2 regions of the Agrobacterium sp. 5Ca39 genome follow, and region 1 is predicted to be linked to the other one. Evidence: riboswitches for the same ligand, from Rfam matches in the RefSeq annotation. Region 1 holds a riboswitch; the other holds the start of a gene.
What was found. Region 1 has a riboswitch for thiamine pyrophosphate ahead of thiC (phosphomethylpyrimidine synthase ThiC). Riboswitches for the same ligand answer to the same signal wherever they lie in the genome.

Region 2: another riboswitch for thiamine pyrophosphate. It lies ahead of ACZ47E_RS17095 (ABC transporter permease); the one in region 1 lies ahead of thiC (phosphomethylpyrimidine synthase ThiC).

What each region holds. Positions count from the first base shown of each region.
Region 1 is NZ_AP026436.1:2,195,802-2,201,090, forward strand. Features, by position in the region: partial or broken gene thiO (glycine oxidase ThiO) at 1-611, opposite strand, end outside; gene thiC (phosphomethylpyrimidine synthase ThiC) at 613-2,436, opposite strand; TPP riboswitch at 2,531-2,642, opposite strand; gene ACZ47E_RS10930 (acyl carrier protein) at 2,825-3,076, shown strand; gene ACZ47E_RS10935 (acyl-CoA dehydrogenase family protein) at 3,076-4,257, shown strand; gene ACZ47E_RS10940 (amino acid--[acyl-carrier-protein] ligase) at 4,262-5,170, shown strand; gene ACZ47E_RS10945 (DUF1839 family protein) at 5,177-5,289, shown strand, end outside.
Region 2 is NZ_AP026437.1:723,466-728,754, forward strand. Features, by position in the region: gene ACZ47E_RS17090 (ABC transporter substrate-binding protein) at 1-897, opposite strand, end outside; gene ACZ47E_RS17095 (ABC transporter permease) at 894-1,679, opposite strand; TPP riboswitch at 1,808-1,910, opposite strand; gene ACZ47E_RS17100 (alpha-glucosidase) at 1,947-3,938, opposite strand; gene ACZ47E_RS17105 (carbohydrate ABC transporter permease) at 3,950-4,807, opposite strand; gene ACZ47E_RS17110 (carbohydrate ABC transporter permease) at 4,812-5,289, opposite strand, start outside.

The DNA.
Region 1 (5,289 bases):
GAGAGGGATAGCTCCGACGTAGCGAGGTAGAGCATCTCTCCACGCACGCCGCGTAGGTTGGAAATTTCTCCCACTGCCGCAGCTCCGGTGCAGTCCACCGCCCGGTCGAACAATCGTTCATCGACAGGGATGCCCATGTGGAACCGCACACCCATGATAGAAAGCCGCTCATGCAGCGATTTCAGCGCGAGACGCGGATCGAGATGCCCCTCGCCCGGGAAATAGAGCCCGGAGCGGAAGCGACCCGCAAGATCGGGCTCCAGAGCGGCGATCTCGCCCTCATCCACCCAGCGATAACCGCTGGTCCGCGATGCGAAACGCGTGAGCTCTGCCTTGTCGCGTGCTGGCGCGACGACCAGCGTGCCATTGCGAACCACAAGGCCGGGAGTTGCCTCGTCCCACCAGTCAAGCGCCACCTTGCCAAGCGTCAGGACCGCTTCCTCCGCATTTTCGCGCTCACACCAGGGAGCCAGCATGCCGCCGGCATAAAACGACGCTCCACGAGAAGGCTCGGCATTGCGCTCCGACACCTCGACAACAACGCCCCTCCGCGCCAGTTCGAAGGCCGCCGTCAAACCGGCGACCCCCGTTCCCTTGACAAGGACGTGCATTTTATTCGGCATTCGCAGGCGTCGGAAGCGGCATGTAAAGCTCACCGCCTTCCTTGAAGCGCGCGGCCATGGCCTCAAGCCCCTCCTTCTGCGCCTCGGCGCGGATATCGTGGGAAATCCGCATCGAGCAGAATTTCGGTCCGCACATGGAGCAGAAATGCGCAACCTTGTGCGCCTCCTTCGGCAGCGTCTCGTCATGGAAGGACCGAGCCGTATCGGGATCGAGCGACAGGTTAAACTGATCCTCCCAGCGGAACTCGAACCTTGCACGCGACAGCGCATCGTCCCGCACCTGTGCGGCCGGATGACCCTTGGCAAGATCGGCGGCGTGAGCGGCGATCTTGTAGGTAATGACACCCACCTTCACGTCATTACGATCCGGCAGACCGAGGTGTTCCTTCGGCGTAACGTAGCAGAGCATGGCGGTCCCGAACCAGCCGATCATTGCAGCACCAATGCCGGACGTGATGTGGTCGTAACCGGGCGCAATGTCCGTGGTCAGCGGCCCAAGCGTATAGAAGGGCGCTTCGCCGCAGGTCTTCAACTGCTTGTCCATATTCTCCTTGATCTTGTGCATCGGCACGTGGCCGGGGCCTTCGATCATCACCTGGCAATCCTTTGCCCAAGCGATCTGCGTCAACTCACCCAGCGTTTCTAACTCCGCAAACTGCGCCGCATCATTGGCGTCAGCGATCGAGCCGGGACGCAGGCCATCGCCCAGCGAGAAGGAGACATCGTAAGCACGGCAGATGTCGCAAATCTCGTCGAAATGCTCATAGAGGAAACTTTCCTTGTGGTGATGAAGACACCACTTGGCCATGATCGAGCCGCCGCGTGAGACGATGCCGGTGACGCGGTTGACGGTGAGCGGTATGTAATGCAGCCTGACGCCGGCATGGATGGTGAAATAATCCACACCCTGCTCCGCCTGCTCGATCAGCGTATCGCGGAACACTTCCCAATTGAGGTCTTCGGCAATGCCGTTCACCTTCTCCAGCGCCTGATAAAGCGGCACGGTTCCGATCGGAACCGGCGAATTACGGATGATCCATTCGCGGATATTGTGGATGTTGCGGCCGGTCGAAAGGTCCATGACCGTATCCGCACCCCAGCGGATGGCCCAGACCATCTTCTCAACCTCTTCCGCCATTGAGGAGGTGACGGCGGAATTGCCGATATTGGCATTGATCTTGACGAGAAAATTGCGGCCGATGATCATCGGCTCAAGTTCCGGATGGTTGATATTGGCTGGAATAATGGCGCGGCCCGACGCCACTTCCTGACGCACAAATTCCGCCGTGACGTAATCAGGAATATGCGCGCCGAAACTCTCACCGTCACGCGCGAGCTTCTCCTTCGCTGCCTCGCGCCCGAGATTTTCGCGAATGGCGATGAATTCCATTTCGGGCGTGATAATGCCCGCCCGCGCATAGGCAAGTTGCGTCACCGCCTTGCCCGCCGTCGCTTTCAGCGGCTGATGACGTACACCAAATTCAGGCGTCAGGCGTTCGCCTGTGGCAAAACCGTTATCCTCCGGCTTGACGTGCCGACCCTCGTAAGCCTCGACATCACCGCGCGCGACGATCCAGTCATGACGCAGACGCGGCAGACCCTTTTCGATCAGGACCGGATGGTTGGGGTCGGTATAGGGACCTGAGGAATCATAAACCGTGACCGGCGGCTCGCCCGCCGTCGGGTGCACTGCGATCTCGCGCATCGGTACGCGGATATGCGGATGCAAAACGCCCGGCTTATGGATTTTCGTGGAGGCGGCATGCGGGCCGGTTGTAACGACGAGCGGTATAGTCTTGGCAGCGATATTCATCTTGAGGCTCCAAAGTTTAACAGTGGAGACCCAGTTCGAGCCGGAATGATGGAAAATACCTGTGTGCCGAAACGCGGCGCCATGCGCCGCCCGACATCAGGTCTTTGCACCGTCCCTACGCCAGTATGAACTGGATCAGGTTCAACGGGTCACTGCGCATGAAAGCAGAATCTCAGCCCCTTGACGGGACACCCCTGGTGAATGGCCCCAGCAAAAAACACCCTCAGGCTTTTGTCAAGACCGGCGATCCATGCTTGGCAAAGGTGCGGGAATGGCGCATGCTGCCGTTAGTTGTAATTAACCTAACGGTTTAGGCGAATATTATCGTTTGCAACGTAACCATAAGCACAAACCATCCTGATGTGAAATTCATGGGAGATACGTCGGAATGAATGCGACTATACGTGAAATACTGGCAAAATTCGGCCAGCTTCCAACCCCCGTCGATACGATTGCAGATGAAGCCGATCTTTACGCGGCGGGCCTTTCTTCCTTTGCATCGGTGCAATTGATGCTCGGCATCGAAGAAGCATTCGATATCGAATTCCCGGACAATCTGCTGAACCGCAAGTCTTTCGCCAGCATCAAGGCCATTGAAGACACTGTTAAACTCATTCTCGATGGTAAAGAGGCAGCCTGATGAACGTCACCGTCGCGCCGCAGGATGAAACGCTGTCCGCGCGCGCGGGCCGTGTCGCGGCAATTGCCGCCAAATATGCGGACGAGGTGGATGTCACCGGCCGCTTTCCGCAGGAAGCCGTTGATGCATTGAGGCAGGAACGTCTGCTCGGCATACAGGTCCCTTCACTGCTGGGCGGCGAAGGCGCCTCCCTTCAGGAAATCGCCGATATCTGCGCCCGGCTTGGGCAGGCCTGTTCGGCAACGGCGATGATTTTCGCCATGCACCACATCAAACTGTCGAGCCTTGTGGAACATGGAGAGGCGAGCGCATGGCACGCCGACTTCATGCGCCGCGTCGCCGGCGAACAGCTTCTGCTCGGTTCCGCCACCACCGAAGGCGGCATCGGCGGAAATCTGCGTAACTCCATCTGCGCAATCGAAGTCGAAGGTGATAGCTGCCGGCTGGAGAAGGACGCCACGGTTATTTCTTATGGCAGCAACGCCGATGCGATCCTGATTACGTCGCGCGCCCACAAGGATGCCGCGCCCGCCGATCAGGTGATGACCGTCTTCCTGAAAAACCAGTATACGCTTGAGAAGACCCATGTTTGGGATACGCTCGGCATGCGTGGCACCTGTTCGGACGGCTTCCTGTTCCGCGGCGAAGCGCCGGCGGCGCAGATTTTCCCAAAGCCTTTCGCAGAAATCGCTGCACAATCCATGCTTGCAAGCTCGCATCTGCTGTGGAGCGCCGTCTGGTATGGTATCGCGTCGGATGCGGTGCTGCGCGCCCAATCTTTTGTCAGAGCTGCGGCCCGCAAGTCGCCCGGAACGGCTCCTCCCGGCGCGATCCGCCTTGCCGAGGTTTCCACCAAGCTGCAGGTGGTGAAATCCAACATCATAGCCGGTATCAAGGCCTACGAGGACACCAAGAGCGATCCGGAAAAATTGATGTCGATGGCCTTTGCCGTTGCCATGAACAATGTGAAAATCTGCTCTTCGGAAACCATTCTCGAGATCATCGACCACGCCATGCTGGTCTGCGGCATCATGGGCTACAAGAACGGCACGCCCTACAGCCTCGGCCGGCATCTGCGCGACGCGCATTCCGCCCGCCTGATGATTTCCAACGACCGCATTCTCGGCAATTCCGCCAATCTCCTGCTGGTTCACAGGCAGGACACCAGCCTCTTGGGATAAGACCATGGACATGCAAACATCGTTCCTCGATCGACTGTTCGAAGAAGGCCTGCTGATTGAAACGGGTGTGGACGGTCTTTATGGACGCAGCGGCCAGTTCGAGGACGTGATTGCCGCCTTCGAGCGGCTGATCGACCGCACCGGTGGCGCCGATGGCGCCGAAGCGATCCGTTTCCCGCCCGGCATCAACCGCGCCTATTTCGAAAAAAGCGGTTACATGAAGAGCTTCCCGCAGCTCGCCGGCACGGTCCATTCCTTTTGCGGCTGCGAACTGGACCATGTCAGCCTGCTGAAAACCATGGATGAGGGCGGCGACTGGACCAAGGATCAGAAAGCCACCGATATCGTACTGACGCCAGCGGCCTGCTACCCGCTTTATCCAACGATCGCCAAGCGCGGCGCGCTGCCTGCCGGCGGCGGTCTCTATGACATCCAGTCCTATTGCTTCCGCCACGAGCCCTCCAAGGATCCGGCCCGCCAGCAGCTTTTCCGCATGCGCGAATATGTCTGCATGGGCACCGAGGCCAACGTCACCGAATTCCGCCAGACCTGGATGGATCGCGGCGTTGAGATGATGAAAGCGGTCGGGCTCGATGTCACCATCGATATCGCCAACGATCCTTTCTTCGGCCGCGCGGGCAAGATGCTCGCCAACAACCAGCGCGACCAGAACCTGAAATTCGAACTGTTGATCCCGGTCACGTCAACGACCAGCCCGACAGCCTGCATGAGCTTTAACTACCATCAGGACGCCTTCGGCCAGAAATGGGGTCTGAACCTCGATAATGGCGATGTCGCCCACACCGCCTGCGTCGGTTTCGGCCTTGAACGCATCGCGCTGGCGCTGTTTGCCCATCACGGTCTAGATGTGAAGAAATGGCCCACAAAAGTCGTGGAAACACTCTGGGGCTGATTATCCATGCAGCAGATTTTTCCCGGTCTCGATCCCAAAAATTATGTGCAGCATCCGCTTCATTCCTCCGAAAGAATGTGGCCGGAGACCAATTGCTACATTGATTTATGGATCGAGGT
Region 2 (5,289 bases), on a different replicon from region 1:
GAGCTGCATTTCCTGCATGAAGGCGCCAAAACGCGCATAGCGGGCGCGGTCGAGTGCGGCAGGGCGCTTGGCAAAACGCGGCACTGTGTCGAAGAAAGCCTGCTTATTCAGTGCGTCATCGAGATTGGGATAGGCCTTGATGAAAAGCTGCCAGGATTCCTGCGGGTGATTGGTGATGAAAATAGCGGCCTGTTCCACGGCGGAGAGGAAACGCGGCAGGCGGCTGTCTGTTGCGAGATCGCGATGGGTGACGAAGATCAGCTCGTCATAGGCCGGAACACCATGTTCCTCGGGAAAGAAGGATCGGCCTTCGTGGCCCTCGAGCTTCATCTGCGTCAGTTCGAAATTGCGGAAACCGCCGAGCGTGGCGTCCACCTTGCCGGCGATGAGCGATGGCGACAGGGAGAAATTGACGTTGATGAGTTCCACATCGTCTTTCGTCAGACCGTCCTTTTCCAGCATGCGCTTCAACATGGCATCCTCGAAGCCGGATACGGAAAAACCGACTTTCCTGCCCTTCAGGTCCTTCAGGCTTTTGATCGGTCCGTCAGCCAGCACGGTGACGGTGTTTAGCGGCGTTTCGACCAGTGTGCCGAAACGGACGAGCGGCAGGCCGGCATCGTGGTCGAGATAGAGGTTGGGCTGGTAGTGCACGCCGATATCGGCCTGTTTTGCCGAAACGAGGCGCGGAACGGCGGAAGGATCTGCCGGAGGAACAAGTTCAACTTCGAGCCCCGCATCCGCAAAAAGGCCCCGCTCTTTCGCGATGACCATCGGCGCATGGTCGGGGTTCACGAACCATTCCAGCAATACCGTAAGCCTGTCGGCCGCCTGTGACTGAACGGGGGCAAATATGCTTGTCGCCGCGACGACGAAAGAAAGAAGAGTTCGCTTCATGATGCTGAAAGTCTCCGTAAATACCCGAAAGGAATGGTGTGTTCTGTTTCCCTGGCCCAGGGCGCCAGATGGGCGGTGGCGCGATCCACCGCCAGTCGCAGCAGCACCGCCATGATGGCGAGTATCGCCATGGCGGCGAACATCGTGTCGGTCTGCATGCGGGCGTTTGACTGGATCATCACGAATCCAAGCCCTGCCGATGCGCCAACCCATTCGCCAATGACAGCGCCCAGCGGTGCGAGGGGTGCGGCCACCCGCAGCCCGGAGATAAGCGAAGGCAGTGCCAGTGGCACGCGCAACCGGGTGAGAACCTGCCAGTGGCTTGCCTGCGTCAGCGAGGCGGCATCGAGAATGGCGCGATCCGTCCGGTTGAGGCCATCGGTGAAGGAGGAGGCGACGGGAAAGAAGATGATGATCGCTGTCATCACCGCTTTCGAGGCCATGCCGAAGCCGAACCAGAGGACGAGGATGGGCGCCAGCACGAAGACCGGAAAGGCCTGCAAAACCAGAACCATCGGCCAGACGAGGCGACCGAGACGGGGGATTGCCGCGATGGAGAAAGCCACGAGAATACCGACCAGGACGCCGGCCGTCAGTCCAACGGCCATTTCGAGAAATGTAACCATGGCCTGCCCCAACAGGAAACCGGGGTGGCGCAGGAAGGCCGCGGCGACATCGGCCGGCGCCGGCAGGATATAACGGGGTGGGGAGAACAGCCATGTGCCTGCCTGCCAGAGAACAAGCAGGAGACCGACACCGTTCAACGCATGGGCGGCACGCATGAGCCGAACCTCAGACGCAGACGCACCGGGTGCGACGGACAAAAACTTTCAGCATCATCATTCGGTCTCCACACGTGACAATCGCGGAGATCAGGACAAAGCGGAGAAGAGAAAGGGCAGCGCCTCAAAGGCGCGACAGTTTCCGTTCCTACGCCGGCATGATCCGGATCAGGTTCAAGGGTCCGGCTCAACGCCATCTCAGCACCGTCTGGTGCTCCCCTCGGAATGGGTCGGAAACTGTCGTTTTTTTAGCTGGCTGTCAACGGCTCAGATGGTGCGGAGCTGTTCAAACAGGGTGACGTTGCCACTATCGGCGCGGTAGAAAACCGCGGGCCGGCCGAGTGGTGCTTCCACGGTAACCTCGTTTCCACCGCGATGATGCACGCCGCTCCACAGATGTACCCACTGGCCATCGCCCGGAAGATAGAGAGTGCGTTGCGCTTCTCCCGCTTTCCAGACAGGGGCCACCAGCATGTCGGGGCCATAGAGATAGCTGTCCTGAATGGCGTAAGTCTGCCGGTCATTCTCGTAATGCAGGAAAAGCGGGCGTTGCACCGGAAGCCCCGTCCTGGCCGCTTCGGCGGAGAGCGATTTCAGATAGGGGGCAAGCGCGACATAGACTGTCGTCATGCGGGCGAAATGGGCGAGAACCGCTTCATCCTGATCGATCTGCAGATTGTCACGCGGGCGGTTGCCCTCATGGGTGCGCATGACAGGCGTGAAGGCGGCCATCTCCGTCCAGCGCATGATGAGTTCCGCGGTGCGGACATTGCCGAACAGGCTGGTGTAACCGCCGATGTCGGAATGGTGATAGGCATTGCCCATGAGGCCGGATGAAAGCGCGCCGCAAATGACGGTGACAAGCCCATCATGACGGGAGAAGTCGACCGACTGGTCACCGCCCCAGATGAGGGGGCAATGGGCCTGCACTCCGGTGAAGCCTGCGCGCATGAAGAACAGCGTTTCGCCGGTCTTGTCGCGGCTTTCGACGGCTTTTGCATTGACCTCGGCCCACAGGGTGGGCCATGCATTGTGCATCAGCTTAGCGTCGACACCGTTGAAGAGCGTTATATCGATCGGAAGATATTCGCCGAAATCAGCCATCCACCCGGAAAGGCCGAAATCCAGCATGTTCTTGCCGATGATTTCTTCGGCAAACCAGTCGGCGGCAGCCGGATTGGTGAAATCGACCACGCCGCAATCGAACTCGCCGAAATCCACCAGCGCCGTTTTCCCTTCCGCATCCGTTGCGAAATAACCGGCCTGTTCGGCCACCGGGAAAAGCGGGCCGTCAACGCAGAGATAGGGGTTCACGTACCCCAGAAAACGGATACCCTGATCGGCAAGCTCGGCGATCTTCTGGCGCAGATGCGGATAACGGGTTTCGTTCGCCTGCCAGTCCCAGAACAGGCGTGCGCCGAAGGATGTCTGGCGAAGCCCCACCCAGTCCTCACACCACAGGCCCGACACCTGCGTTCCTGCTGCGCGGATTTTCTCCAGCCGCGCAAACGAATTGACGCCATCCTTTAATCCAATGATCGCGCCATTATATATCCATTCCGGCATTTGCGGCTGCCGTCCAAACCGTAGGGACAGCGCGGAGACGATATCGGTGAAACTGTCGCCGGCCAAAAATTCGATCTTCTCCGGGATGGCCCAGATTTCGATCTCGTGGAAATCGCCATTGCGGAAATCGAAGACCGAATAGGCGCTCGTTTCCACATGCAGCGCGTATCTACGCGACGAGAGATAGGTCGGCTGCGGATAGTTGGTGTTGTAATAATCACCGCCTGCCTTGCCGTTGACGTCAGACTTGAAGGTGATTTCGGTGGTCTTGTCGCGGCCAACGCCGGGCTCGGAGGTCCAGAGCGGAAAGCGCCGGCCGCGCATGTCGAAATAGGACATCTGCTCGCCGCCGCCCCAGACATGCTCGTCCGTTTCCGCAAAGACGCGCAGCCAGAGACGGTTGATGGTCTTGTCCAGCGCTGTCAGCAGGATGGCATTGCTTTCGAGTGTCAGGCGAAGGCGAGGGGTCTGTCCCGGTGCGGAGGAAAGCGTGACGCTGTCGCCGCTCACCTCGGCGTGGCGCAGGGCGGTTCGTTCGATGACGTAGTCTTCGATATCGAAATTGCCGCGATACATATCCATCCGCTCTTTGCCGAAACCGGCGAATAGGGCCGGCTCGTCGGGCGAATGGGAAAGGATGGTGCGGTTACCGATCGCAAGCGTAAATCCATCGTGGGTCTTTTCGAAATGCATGACTTAACCTTTTAGCCCTTGAGACCACCGGCGGTGAGGCCAGAGACAACCCGTTCCTGGAAGATGACGATGAGGATCGCGACCGGCACGATACCGACCACCAACGCTGCCGAAATGACCGGCCAGGGGAAAGCGAACTCCCCCTGATAAAGCTGGATGCCAACGGGCAGTGTGCGTAGCGCAGGGTTGGAATTGAAGGAAAGCGCCAGCAGGAACTCGTCCCAGGCATTCACGAAGGCAAGGATGCCTGCGGTGAAAACACCAGGCGCGCAAAGCGGCACGACGACCTTGAACAGTGCGCCGATGCGGGTGCAGCCATCGATCATGGCAGCGTTTTCGAGATCGCGCGGAATACTTTCGAAGAAGGAGACCAGCATCAAGGTGCAGACCGGCAGCGACAGCACCGTGTAGGGCAGGATCAGCGCCGTCCAGCTGTTGAGCAGATTGAGCGCCCGCATGATTTCGAACAGCGGCACAAGCAGCGTCACCAGCGGAAAGGTGGAAACGGCGATGATGAGCGACAGGATAAGCGCCCGGTATTTAAGGTTCAGCCGCGCCAGCGCGTAAGCCGCGAGCACCGAAATCAGGATCGTCAGTGCCGTTGAAAGCAGCGCCACCATGAAGCTGTTGAACAGGAAGAGGTGCAGCGGCTGATCCGAAAAGGCCTGCACGTAGTTCGCAAGTGTCGGCGCGTGCGGAAACCAGGTGATCGGCTTGACAGTCAGCTCCGCCTCGGTTTTCAGCGAGGTGAAGAGGATCCAGATAGCCGGGAAAAGGCCGTTTATCAGAAGAATGGAGGCCGCGATGAAGCGCAGCGGCTTGCCCGAGAAGAAAGAGGACAGACCGGAAGAGGTGGCAACGTTGCTCATGGGATCAGTCCTTCGTCCTGATGATACGGAGGTAAACGGCGGTGACGCACATGGAAAGCGCAAACATCATGACCGCTAAGGCCGAACCGTAACCGAGATCGAGGAAGGAGACGGTGTTCTGGTGGATATACATGGCAAGCGTCGTGGTGGATGTGCCGGGGCCGCCGCTGGTCATCATGTATGGAATATCAAAGGTCTGTAGCGCCGTGATCGTGCGGAAGATGAGGGCGACGATAATCGATGGCTTCAGAAGCGGCAGGGTGATTTCGAAGAACTGCCTGATCCTGCCAGCGCCATCCACATCCGCTGCCTCGTAAAGCGAGCGCGGGATGGTCTGCAACCCGGCGAGGATCATGAGCGCCATGAAGGAGGAGGTCTTCCAGATGATCGTCAGGCAGATGGCGGCAAAGGCCCAGTTCGGCGAGTTGAACCAGATGATGCCTTCAAAGCCCAGCCGGTTCAGCACGTCGTTGACCACACCA